DNA from 4 places in the Citrobacter amalonaticus genome. Region 4 is predicted to be linked to each of the others. Evidence: predicted binding sites of a transcription regulator. Region 4 holds the regulator's gene; each other region holds the start of a gene.
The links. The regulator CRP, encoded in region 4, controls carbon source genes, mostly activating them, when cyclic AMP is high. The targets are predictions, from matches to a motif close to ATGTGANNNNNNTCACAT.
Positions count from the first base shown of each region.

Region 1: the regulator CRP is predicted to act here: its motif matches at 1,278-1,295, upstream of msrB (peptide-methionine (R)-S-oxide reductase MsrB).
Region 2: the regulator CRP is predicted to act here: its motif matches at 1,226-1,243, upstream of hpt (hypoxanthine phosphoribosyltransferase).
Region 3: the regulator CRP is predicted to act here: its motif matches at 1,340-1,357, upstream of AL479_RS00835 (CidA/LrgA family protein).

Region 1 covers NZ_CP014015.2:4,047,949-4,051,074, forward strand. The annotation lists gene gapA (glyceraldehyde-3-phosphate dehydrogenase) at 76-1,071, opposite strand; gene msrB (peptide-methionine (R)-S-oxide reductase MsrB) at 1,415-1,828, shown strand; gene AL479_RS19650 (YeaC family protein) at 1,870-2,145, shown strand; gene yajD (HNH nuclease YajD) at 2,198-2,542, opposite strand; gene AL479_RS19660 (glycoside hydrolase family 18 protein) at 2,708-3,126, opposite strand, start outside.
Region 2 covers NZ_CP014015.2:2,844,471-2,847,596, reverse strand. The annotation lists gene can (carbonate dehydratase) at 1-496, shown strand, start outside; gene hpt (hypoxanthine phosphoribosyltransferase) at 562-1,098, opposite strand; gene AL479_RS13730 (glucose/quinate/shikimate family membrane-bound PQQ-dependent dehydrogenase) at 1,304-3,126, shown strand, end outside.
Region 3 covers NZ_CP014015.2:169,985-173,110, forward strand. The annotation lists gene AL479_RS00825 (MFS transporter) at 1-239, opposite strand, end outside; gene AL479_RS00830 (LysR family transcriptional regulator) at 366-1,274, shown strand; gene AL479_RS00835 (CidA/LrgA family protein) at 1,406-1,804, shown strand; gene AL479_RS00840 (CidB/LrgB family autolysis modulator) at 1,801-2,496, shown strand; gene cdd (cytidine deaminase) at 2,626-3,126, shown strand, end outside.
Region 4 covers NZ_CP014015.2:2,288,241-2,291,366, forward strand. The annotation lists gene AL479_RS10945 (YccS/YhfK family putative transporter) at 1-1,564, opposite strand, end outside; gene crp (cAMP-activated global transcriptional regulator CRP) at 1,616-2,248, opposite strand; gene AL479_RS10965 (OsmC family protein) at 2,556-2,960, shown strand; gene AL479_RS10970 (phosphoribulokinase) at 3,060-3,126, opposite strand, start outside.

The sequences.
Region 1 (3,126 bases), 1.8 Mb from region 4:
TTGATTCAACCGTAGCGAAAAGCCATAAAAAAAGGCGACCGAAGTCGCCTTTTTGGATCAGTTTCTCATCTCAACTTATTTGGAGATGTGAGCGATCAGGTCCAGAACTTTGTTGGAGTAACCTGTTTCGTTGTCGTACCAGGAAACCAGTTTCACGAAGTTGTCGTTCAGAGCGATACCCGCTTTAGCATCGAACACGGAAGTGCAAACTTCGCCGTTGAAATCGGTAGATACAACGTCGTCTTCGGTGTAGCCCAGAACGCCTTTCATCGGGCCTTCGGAAGCGGCTTTGATAGCTTTCTTAATGTCTTCGTAAGAAGCGGCTTTTTCCAGACGAACGGTCAGGTCAACAACGGATACGTTCGGAGTTGGAACGCGGAACGCCATACCAGTCAGTTTGCCATTCAGTTCTGGCAGAACTTTACCTACCGCTTTAGCAGCGCCGGTAGAGGACGGGATGATGTTCTGAGCCGCGCCACGGCCGCCGCGCCAGTCTTTGTGAGACGGGCCATCAACGGTTTTCTGAGTAGCGGTGGTTGCGTGAACAGTGGTCATCAGACCTTCGATGATGCCGAAGTTGTCGTTGATCACTTTTGCCAGCGGAGCCAGGCAGTTGGTGGTGCAGGATGCGTTGGAAACGATGTCCTGGCCAGCATATTTGTCAAAGTTAGCGCCTTTAACAAACATCGGGGTGTCATCTTTAGACGGACCAGTCAGTACGACTTTTTTCGCGCCAGCAGTGATGTGCTTACGAGCAGTCTCGTCGGTCAGGAAGATACCGGTCGCTTCAGCCACTACGTCAACACCAACTTCGTCCCATTTCAGGTTAGCCGGATCGCGTTCAGCGGTAACACGGATTTTTTTACCGTTAACGATCAGATGACCGTCTTTCACTTCAACGGTACCGTCAAAACGGCCGTGAGTGGAGTCATATTTCAGCATGTAAGCCATGTATTCAGCGTCTAACAGGTCGTTGATTGCAACGATCTCGATGTCAGAACGTTTCTGAGCAGCACGGAAAACAATGCGACCGATACGGCCAAAACCGTTGATACCTACTTTGATAGTCATATATTCCACCAGCTATTTGTTAGTGAATAAAAGGTTGCCTGTAAAATTACAAAAACCTTACGCAGCGTCAAGCGGAATCGTGTCAATCATTGCGACAAATCAATCCTCTGTACAAGCTTTGCACGGCTGACTCGCCTCACTCTTCCATTGGGCTTGAAACCACATGGGGGCGGCGCCCCGAATTTTAAAGGGCAACTGAGATAAAAATGTGATTTGCATCACGATTCACAAGCTGCCATTTCGCAAGGATCAAGTTTAGAACAAAAGTCTGCACTGAGGTGTTAATGTTTTGTTAGAATCTGTCGCGCAATGTCAGCGTCATGAAAAGTGAGATGTGAGCAAAATGGCGAACAAACCTTCTGCAGAAGATCTGAAAAAAAACCTGTCTGAAATGCAGTTCTACGTGACGCAGAATCACGGCACAGAACCGCCATTTACCGGGCAGTTGCTGCATAACAAGCGTGACGGCGTTTATCACTGTTTGATCTGCGATGCGCCGTTGTTTACCTCCCAGTCCAAATACGATTCCGGCTGCGGCTGGCCCAGCTTCTACGAGCCGGTAAGTGAAGAGTCGATCCGTTATATCAAGGACTTTTCACACGGTATGCAACGCATTGAAATTCGCTGTGGAAACTGCGATGCGCATCTGGGGCACGTCTTCCCCGATGGCCCGCAACCCACCGGCGAACGTTACTGCGTCAATTCAGCTTCTCTGAGCTTCATTGACGACGAAAACGGTGACCAGACGAAAGGTTGAAAAAACGATTCAGCAAATTATTCCATAGGAGCGGACTTATCATGAATCTTGATGAGATAGTTAACAGCATGACGCCGGAAGTGTATCAGCGTTTATCCACCGCCGTTGAACTGGGAAAATGGCCGGATGGCGTCGCGCTGACCCCGGAGCAAAAAGATAACAGTCTGCAACTGGTGATGCTCTGGCAGGCGCGCCACAATACGGATGCTCAACATATGACGATCGACACCAATGGGCAGATGGTGATGAAGAGCAAACAGCAGCTGAAAGTGGATTTCGGTATTACGCCAGAACCGATTGTGACGTTCAAATCCTGATAGCGCGCAATGGGCCCGGCATTCCGTCGCGCGGCCGGGCTAACGTGGCGGATTATTTTTTATTCAGCATGGCTTTCAGGTCGGCGAAAGGGTTGTACGTGGCTTCGCCGACGCTCTTTTGCGCATCCTCGCCCGCGACCACCGTAGAGCCATACTGGTCGGCTTCCGTATATTTGGAATGCTCATGATCGTGGCAGTACAGGCACAACATCTCCCAGTTGCTGCCATCTTCCGGGTTATTGGAATGATCGTGATCGATATGGTGCACCGTCAGTTCGCGAAGGTTTGAGTAAACAAACTCGCGGGAGCAGCGACCGCAGACCCACGGGAAGAGTTTCAGCGCCTTTTCCCGGTAGCCTACTTCCAGACGGGCGTAATTTTTAGGGATAAAAGCCATACAATCCCATGCCTCCAGTTGAAAATGAAACGTGGCGTCAAACGCTGACGCAACGGGTTGGAGCCATCATAACCGATCCCGTTTCGCGTGACACACCTCATCCCACCGGTTCCGAAAAAAATGCCCCATGCGGACGCACAGGGCATGTTCAGTCAAGGACGGTGCTTAGTGCGTAATGTCTAAGGATTCCGCCAGTTGCTTCGCGAGCTGGTTATTGTCGTCCGCGCCGTACTCCCAGAACATCGCTCCCGCCAGTCCACGCTTCTTGATGTAATCCGCTTTGATTGCCACCGAGCGGGGATTCTCATAAGAGAGGGCAAACAGCGGTTTACCATCAGCCGACTGAACGGACAGCCATGGCACTTTCGCCTGATCGTCCCAGTGCTCGGTAAACCGTTTCTGCGGATCGTTCAGGAACGTTTTGACGATGTCGTTATATTTCACGTAGGTGTCTTTGGTCAGATCGACTCCCAGTGATTTAAACAGTGCGATTTCCTGCTCGCCAAAGTAGGGTTGCGTGACGGGATTTTTTTGCGCGTCCGGTTTTGTCCAGTCAATTCCGGGCTCTACAGAACGTTTGGGAA
Region 2 (3,126 bases), 560 kb from region 4:
ACCGGGCGAATTATTTGTCCACCGTAATGTGGCCAACCTGGTCATCCACACCGACCTCAACTGCCTCTCTGTTGTTCAGTATGCCGTTGATGTCCTCGAAGTTGAACACATTATTATCTGTGGTCACTACGGGTGTGGCGGCGTACAGGCTGCGGTCGATAACCCGGAACTGGGCCTCATCGACAACTGGTTGCTGCATATCCGTGATATCTGGTTCAAACATAGCTCATTGCTTGGCGATATGCCGCAAGAGCGTCGTATGGACACGCTGTGCGAGCTGAACGTGATGGAACAGGTGTATAACCTGGGCCACTCCACCATCATGCAGTCAGCCTGGAAACGGGGTCAGAAAGTGACTATCCACGGCTGGGCATACGGTATTCACGACGGCCTGCTGCGCGATCTGGAAGTGACCGCGACCAGTCGCGCCACCCTGGAGCAACGTTATCGCCAGGGCGTTTCTAACCTCAGTCAGAAACACGTCAACCACAAATAAAAATCCCCGGTCATACACCGGGGATGTATCCAGTCAACGCCGGGATTTTCCCGGCTTTTTTACGCTTACTCGTCCAGCAGCACCACTTTGCCGACATACGGCAGATGACGATAGCGCTGAGCGTAATCAATACCGTAGCCCACCACGAACTCATCCGGAATGGAAAAACCGATAAACTCGACCGGAACGTTCACTTCACGGCGAGAGGGTTTATCCAGCAGAGTGCAAATCGCCAGAGATTTCGGTTCACGCAGACTCAGGATTTCACGCACTTTCGACAGCGTGTTGCCGGAGTCAATAATATCTTCCACAATCAGCACGTCTTTACCGCGAATGTCTTCATCGAGATCTTTGAGGATCTTGACGTCACGGGTGGTGGACATGCCGCTACCGTAGCTGGAGGCGGTCATAAAATCGACTTCATGAGATACCTGCACTTCACGGCACAGATCCGCCATAAACATAAATGAGCCACGCAGCAGACCAACCAGCACCATGTCACTGCCGCTGTCTTTGTAACGTTCAGTAATCTGACGACCCAGTTCGGCAATCCGCGCTTTGATCTCCGCTTCGGGGATCATTACTTCTACAGTATGTTTCATAACTCTAACCATATGATTTAAAAACAAATCACTCAATGCCCGCTTCTACCGGAACAGCATCGAAGTGCAAGGCATGCAGTATACCAGTAAAAGTATTTATCCGCGGCATCTCTTAATAAAGCTCATTTTGTGATGACGATCACACTTGTTAAATCCTATAATTAATTGCTACTAAAAAATTAACAAATTGAGATGGTGTATTTTTATGGCAAATAACAACGCACGTTCACCACGGCTCCTCGTGGTGTTAACGGCCCTCTTTGCAGCGCTTAGCGGGCTGTATCTCCTGATCGGTGGAGGCTGGTTGGTCGCCATTGGCGGCTCCTGGTACTATCCGATCGCCGGTCTTGTCATGCTGGGCGTCGCCGTCATGCTCTGGCGCAGCCAGCGTTCCGCGCTGTGGCTGTACGCTGCCCTGCTCCTGGCCACCCTGATCTGGGGCGTCTGGGAGGTTGGGTTCGACTTTTGGGCGCTCACGCCGCGCAGCGACATTCTGGTCTTCTTCGGCATCTGGCTGATTTTACCCTTTGTCTGGCATCGCCTGATTATCCCTTCCCGGGGTGCCGTCGCCGCTCTGGTGGTGGCCCTGCTGATCAGCGGTGGGATCCTGACCTGGGCGGGCTTCAATGACCCACAGGAAATCAATGGCACGCTGAGCGCCGACGCGACGCCGGCTGAAGCCATCTCCACGATCTCCGACAACGACTGGCCGGCGTATGGCCGTAATCAGGAAGGCCAACGCTTCTCGCCGCTCAAACAGATCAACGCCGACAACGTCCATAACCTGAAAGAAGCGTGGGTGTTTCGCACCGGTGATCTGAAGCAGCCTAACGATCCGGGTGAGATCACCAATGAAGTGACGCCAATTAAAGTCGGCGATACGCTGTATCTTTGTACCGCACACCAGCGTCTGTTCGCGCTTGATGCCGCTACCGGTAAAGAGAAGTGGCATTTCGATCCGCAACTCAATACCAACACCCGCTTCCAGCACGTGACCTGTCGCGGCGTGTCGTACCATGAAGCGAAAGCCGATAACGCCTCACCGGAAGTGGTTGCCGATTGTCCACGCCGCATCATCCTGCCAGTAAACGATGGTCGTCTGTTTGCGGTGAATGCGGAAACCGGCAAGCTGTGCGAAACCTTTGCCAACAAAGGTATTCTGAATCTGCAGACCAATATGCCGGACACCACGCCGGGGCTGTATGAGCCAACATCGCCGCCGATCATCACCGATAAAACGATTGTGATTGCCGGTTCGGTAACGGATAACTTTTCCACCCGCGAAACCTCGGGCGTGATCCGTGGTTTTGACGTCAATAACGGCAAACTGCTGTGGGCCTTCGATCCGGGTGCGAAAGACCCGAATGCGATCCCGTCTGACGAACATGCGTTTACCTTTAACTCACCTAACTCATGGGCACCGGCGGCCTACGACGCGAAGCTGGATCTGGTCTATCTGCCGATGGGGGTGACCACGCCGGATATCTGGGGTGGCAACCGTACGCCGGAGCAGGAACGCTATGCCAGCTCGATTGTGGCGCTGAACGCCACCACCGGTAAACTTGCCTGGAGCTATCAGACCGTTCACCACGATCTGTGGGATATGGACATGCCGTCCCAGCCGACGCTGGCGGATATTACCGTCAACGGTGAGAAAGTCCCGGTTATCTACGCGCCAGCGAAAACCGGTAACATCTTTGTCCTCGACCGCCGTAACGGCGAGCTGGTCGTTCCTGCACCGGAAAAACCGGTTCCGCAGGGGGCCGCGAAAGGCGATTACGTCAGCAAAACACAGCCGTTCTCTGAACTGAGTTTCCGCCCGAAAAAAGATCTGACCGGGGCGGATATGTGGGGCGCCACCATGTTCGACCAACTGGTGTGCCGCGTGATGTTCCACCAGATGCGCTATGAGGGCATCTTTACTCCGCCGTCTGAGCAGGGCACGCTGGTGTTCCCGGGTAACCTCGGGATGTTCGAATGGGGCGGTATTTCGGTCGATCCGAACCGTCAGGTGGCGATTGCCAACCC
Region 3 (3,126 bases), 2.1 Mb from region 4:
AGCGGTCCGCAAAGTAAGGCGCCGGCGGTAAGGCCTAACAGACCTGCGCCAAACAGCGGGGCGAGGTCTCCGGCAGTTAACTGCCAGTGGGTACGAATATCGGGTGCAATAAAGCCAATGGCTGCGGTATCAAAACCATCAAGCATGACCACCAGAAAGCAGCAGATGATCACTCGCCACTGTGTCTTGCTGACAGGAGCAGCATCGATCAGGGCTTGTAGTTCACGTCGTTGAGTCATAGTGAATGCCTCGGTGCAGGTAGGGACAGATGTTGTTTTGTTTTTGGTATGTTACGAGTTTGTAGACTGGGCGATAAAATGTACAATGGCATTTCATGCAGAGACATAACCTGGAGGTTATCGCTGATGGCAAACTGGGCGCAAAAACTGAAGCTGCACCATCTGCAAATGCTGGTGGCGCTGGGCGAACAAGGGAATCTCACGCACGTAGCGCGAATGATGAATATCACCCAGCCCGCGCTGTCGAAATGGCTGTCACAGCTCGAAGATGAGATGGGGATCACGCTCTTTGAGCGTCACAGTAAAGGTCTGCGCCCCTCGGAAGGCGGCAAGTTGCTGCTGCAACACGCCCAGCGTTTAATCAACGACATGGAGCGTTCGCAGTATGAAATGGCGCGCTTTAAAGAAGGCGGGCTGGTAGGGAGTCTGAAGATTGGCTGCTCGCCGGTGGCGACCGACTGTGTATCGCAGGCGATCCTCAATCTGCTCGTTGAGATGCCGACGCTGCACCTTAACATTGAAGAAAAGGTCATGACGCCGCTGTTGCACGACCTGCTTGCCGGTTCCGTGGATGTCGTGGTCGGTCGCGTCGGTGGGCGAGCGCTGCAGCTTCCGCTCAATTATCAGGTGCTGTATACCGAACCCGTTTGCTTTGTCGCCCGTCCCCACCATCCGTTAGCGAAGTTTGATACCCTGAGCTGGGCCGATCTCGCGCACTGGCGCTGGATCGTCTGGCCGACGGGGACGCCTATCCGCCTGAGTATTGATAACGCGCTGGTCGATAACGGCGTGATGCTGCCGGAAAACACCATCGAGTCGGCATCAATGAACGTCAGTACTAACCTGCTGCAAAGCAGCGATATGATCTCTATCCTTTCTTTACGGCTGGCGCAGCGCTATGCCAGCCAGGGACAGCTGGTGATCCTCAACCTGCCGAAGATTGAACAGAAAGGCAGCGTGGGCGTGTTCTGGCGCAATAATGAGACGCCGTCCAGCGCGCTGAGTCGTTTTCTGCAACTGCTGGCACAAGTTTAGCATCATGTATTGGGGATATTGCCCAATGTTCCCGCTGTCTATGTTCAGTATGCTAAGAATTCATGATGTGATCGATAGCACGTTTTAAAGTTTAATTGTATGATGAATCCGTCGCTTCAAGGAATTTCAACATGAGCAAGACACTGAATATCATCTGGCAATACTTACGCGCTTTCGTGCTGATTTATGCCTGTCTGTATGCAGGCATTTTTATTGCGTCCCTGCTGCCCGTCGCGATTTCTGGCAGCATCATCGGGATGCTGATCCTGTTTGTGCTGCTGGCGCTGCAAATCATCCCGGCGAAATGGGTGAACCCTGGCTGCTATGTGCTGATTCGCTATATGGCGCTGTTGTTTGTGCCGATTGGCGTCGGCGTGATGCAGTACTTCGATCTGCTGCGCGCGCAGTTCGGCCCGGTGGTGGTGTCGTGTGCAATCAGTACGCTGGTGGTGTTTCTGGTAGTGAGCTGGAGTTCACACCTGGTTCACGGTGAACGGAAAGTGGTAGGTCAGAAAGGATCTAAAGAATGATGTCGTCAATCTGGTGGTCTTTACCGCTGACGCTGGCGGTTTTTTTCGGCGCGCGCAAACTGGCTGCACGGTTTAAATTTCCTTTACTGAATCCGCTGCTGGTGGCGATGGTGGTGATTATCCCATTCCTTCTGCTGACCGGTATCCCCTACGCCAGCTATTTTAAAGGTAGCGAAGTACTGAATGACCTGCTGCAACCGGCAGTCGTGGCGCTGGCCTATCCACTGTACGAACAGCTGCATCAGATTCGCGCCCGCTGGAAGTCAATCATTACCATCTGCTTTGTCGGCAGCGTTGTGGCTATGGTCACCGGCACCTCGGTGGCGCTGCTGATGGGCGCCACGCCTGAAATCGCCGCCTCCGTGTTACCGAAATCCGTCACTACGCCGATTGCGATGGCCGTGGGCGGCAGCATCGGCGGTATCCCGGCGGTTAGCGCCGTGTGCGTGATTTTCGTCGGTATTCTCGGCGCCGTCTTTGGTCATACGTTGTTAAACGCGATGCGCATTAAAACAAAAGCCGCGCGCGGACTGGCGATGGGCACCGCGTCCCACGCCCTCGGCACCGCCCGCTGCGCGGAGCTGGATTATCAGGAAGGCGCGTTCAGTTCGCTGGCGCTGGTGATTTGCGGGATTATTACCTCGCTGATCGCCCCGTTCCTGTTTCCGATTATTCTCGCGGTCGTGGGCTAAAATTTGCGATACGTCGCACATTTTTAATTTATGTTTCATAAGTTGCATACACAATGAGAATCAGATCACACATATAGCCGTAACAGGCCCGTACACTACGATCCCAATACATTGTTATGAGGCAACGCCATGCACCCACGTTTTCAAACTGCCTTTAGCCAACTCGCGGACAACCTGCAATCCGCGCTGGCGCCCATTCTGGCAGATACGCATTTCCCCGCTTCGCTGACGGCTGAGCAGGTATCAATGCTTAAAAGCGCAACGGGACTGGACGAAGACGCGCTGGCATTCGCGCTGCTGCCGCTGGCGGCGGCCTGCGCCTGTACGCCGTTGTCGAACTTCAACGTTGGCGCGATTGCGCGCGGCGTGAGTGGAACGTGGTATTTCGGCGCCAACATGGAATTCCTCGGCGCGACCATGCAACAAACGGTTCATGCGGAACAAAGCGCCATCAGCCACGCCTGGTTGCGCGGAGAAAAAGGTCTCGCGGCGATCACCGTTAACTACACGCCGTGCGGCCACTGCCGCCAGTTTATGAACGAACTGAACAGCGGACTGGATCTGCGCATTCATCTGCCCGGTCGTGAACCACATACGCTGCGCGACTATTTGCCGGACGCGTTTGGGCCG
Region 4 (3,126 bases):
CCAGCGCATCATGGGCGTTTTTACGCAACAGACCACTCTGCCACTGCGGCCACAGCCAGACGGTGCCGCCAAACGCAATCAGGCAGCCTATTACCGTATCGACAAATCGTGGAATGATGAACTGTTCGCCGTCCAGTGTCAGCAGTTGCAGGGTATACACCGCTGTGACGGTAAATCCAACCGTCGCCCAGCCGTAGTTTTTGCGGATGGTCAGATAACTGACCAGGGTTATTATCAGCATCAGGGCCAGCGTATATCCCTCGGGAATATGAAAGTGCAGCGTCACGCCTGCGATAATCAGCCCCACCAGCGTTCCCGCTGAACGGTGCAGAATACGCACGCGGGTGGCGCCGTAACCGTTTTGCGTCACAAACAGCACCGTCATCAGGATCCAGTAAGGCTTCGGCAGATGCAGCGCGGTTCCCATCAGACTGGCGATGCTGAGCATGACGCTGATCCGCCCGGCGCTACGTAGCGCCGGAGATTTCAGCGAGAGGTAGTTTTTCAACGCCGGCAGCAGCGGTAGCCGACGCTGCTTATCGGCCATCAGATCGCGGGCGTACAACGGGCGCTGGGTGCGAAGCACGCGGGCGATACGGCTGAAGTGCCAGTAACAGAACTGCCCGACGGGGTTATCCGGATGCTGATGAGCAATTTTTTCCAGCGCGCCAATCTGCTTTTGCATAGTGAACCGCGTCGGCAGCCGGTGATACAGAATGTCATCCGCCAGTACGCGCAGGCGAGCGGCGACCGTTTGCGCATTCCAGCGAATCACCTGTTCCGCGTGGCTGCGCTCGACCAGCTTTTGCACTTCTTCCGGCTGATGCAGACTGACGGAGATATGTTCCTGCAGATCCAGCGCTTCCTGAAAGGCGCGCAGCATCCGTTTATAGTCATTATTGTGATGTGCCGACAGCATGTGCATCTGCTGATAGCACTGAGTGATGAGGTCGACGGCTTTCTGCTGGCGCACCAGAAGCGGCGGCAGGGCTTTTTCCGGGTCGGTGTGCTGGGTCAACATGCTGTATTTGGCTTCGCAGTAATCCGCCAGTTCCCGGTATAACAGACTCAGCGACTCGCGCAGCGGCTGTTCGCGCCAGAGCCAAAACCAGAACCAGTTAAATAATCCATACCATAATGTGCCCAGCGCGTAGATCAGCAGCGGCTCCCAGACCGGCATATTTCCCGCGAGGCTCAGTGTGAAAATCGCCGCAATCAGCGAGGCCGGAAGCAAACGCGCGTGGAGGGAGCTCAATTCAGCGGTGACGCCGAGCGTGAGCGTCAGGCCGGTCAGGATCAGGGGTAACGGCACCGCCTGCGCCAGCAGCAGCTGCATGATCAGGCTACAGCCGGCAAACAGCGATGCACCGATAATCAGGCGTTTGAAAAAGCGTTTGTGCGGAGTATCAAGCCCGGCAATGTTGCAGCAGGCGGGAACCAGAGAGAAGAGCAGGCCCAGATGTAACTGCCCGATGATCAGGCCGACGGCCACGGGCAAACAGAGCACCAGCGTTTGACGTAGTGCATAGTTGATTTCTGGGTGATAAATCAGTCTGCGCCACATTGGCAAAACAAAAATGACGCACTACCGGGTAGCGCGTCATTTCCGATGAGATTAACGAGTGCCGTAAACGACGATCGTTTTACCGTGAGCGGAGATCAGGTTCTGATCTTCCAGCATCTTCAGAATACGACCAACGGTTTCGCGAGAGCAGCCAACGATCTGACCAATCTCCTGGCGAGTGATTTTGATCTGCATACCGTCCGGGTGAGTCATCGCATCAGGTTGTTTCGCCAGATTCAGCAGAGTCTGGGCGATACGACCGGTCACGTCGAGGAAGGCCAGGTTACCGACTTTCTCTGAAGTGACTTGCAGGCGGCGAGCCATTTGGGAAGAGAGGCGCATCAGAATATCCGGGTTCACCTGGATCAACTGACGGAATTTCTTGTAGGAAATTTCAGCCACTTCACACGCTGTTTTCGCTCGAACCCATGCGCTACGTTCCTGGCCTTCTTCAAACAGGCCCAGTTCGCCAATAAAATCACCCTGATTCAGATAAGAAAGGATCATTTCTTTCCCTTCCTCATCCTTAATCAACACTGCCACTGAGCCCTTAACGATGTAGTACAACGTTTCTGCTTTTTCACCCTGGTGAATCAGCGTGCTCTTGGACGGGTACTTATGAATGTGGCAATGAGACAAGAACCATTCAAGTGTCGGGTCTGTTTGCGGTTTGCCAAGCACCATGCGCGATTATCCTCTGTTATAAGCTGTCTCCAGAGCCAAAAAATGCCGCTGTCTCTGGGGTTGCAAAAATGTGCTTCCCGCGTCCTGGGAAGAGGCTGTCAAAAACAAACTGCAGCCTTTAATGTGAAGTCCTCTGCATACATGCAGTACATCAATGTATTACTGTAGCATCCTGACTGTTTTAGCATAGCTTTAGCCGTGTGTCTCCTGGTGTCTCGCTTCAGCATGACGGAGGTCGCCTTCCGTTGCGAGAATTGTTATGTACGCGTAATCTGTCAGGAAAATTGACGCACTGGAGTTAAAAAATATGCAAGCGCGTGTTAAATGGGTTGAGGGGTTAACCTTCCTGGGTGAGTCGGCTTCCGGACACCAGATTTTGATGGACGGTAACTCTGGCGATAAAGCGCCGAGCCCGATGGAAATGGTGCTGATGGCCGCGGGCGGCTGCAGCGCAATTGACGTGGTTTCTATCCTGCAAAAAGGCCGTCAGGATGTAACGAACTGCGAAGTGAAACTGACGTCGGAACGTCGCGAAGAGGCGCCACGCCTGTTCACCCACATCAATCTGCACTTTATTGTCACGGGAAATGACCTGAAGGATGCCGCTGTTTCGCGTGCGGTCGATCTGTCGGCGGAGAAGTACTGCTCTGTGGCGCTGATGCTGGGAAAAGCGGTCAACATTACCCATTCGTATGAAGTGATTGCGGCGTAATTTTTCATGTCGCTGGATGGCGGCCAGCGTCTGGTCCGGCCTACAGATTCCTGATTTGTAGGCCCGATAAGCGTAGAGCCATCGGGCACTTCCCATCGTTTATTCGATCTTCTTGCCTTCCATCAGTCGCTGTACCAGCGGCAACATGATGAGTTCCATTGCCAGC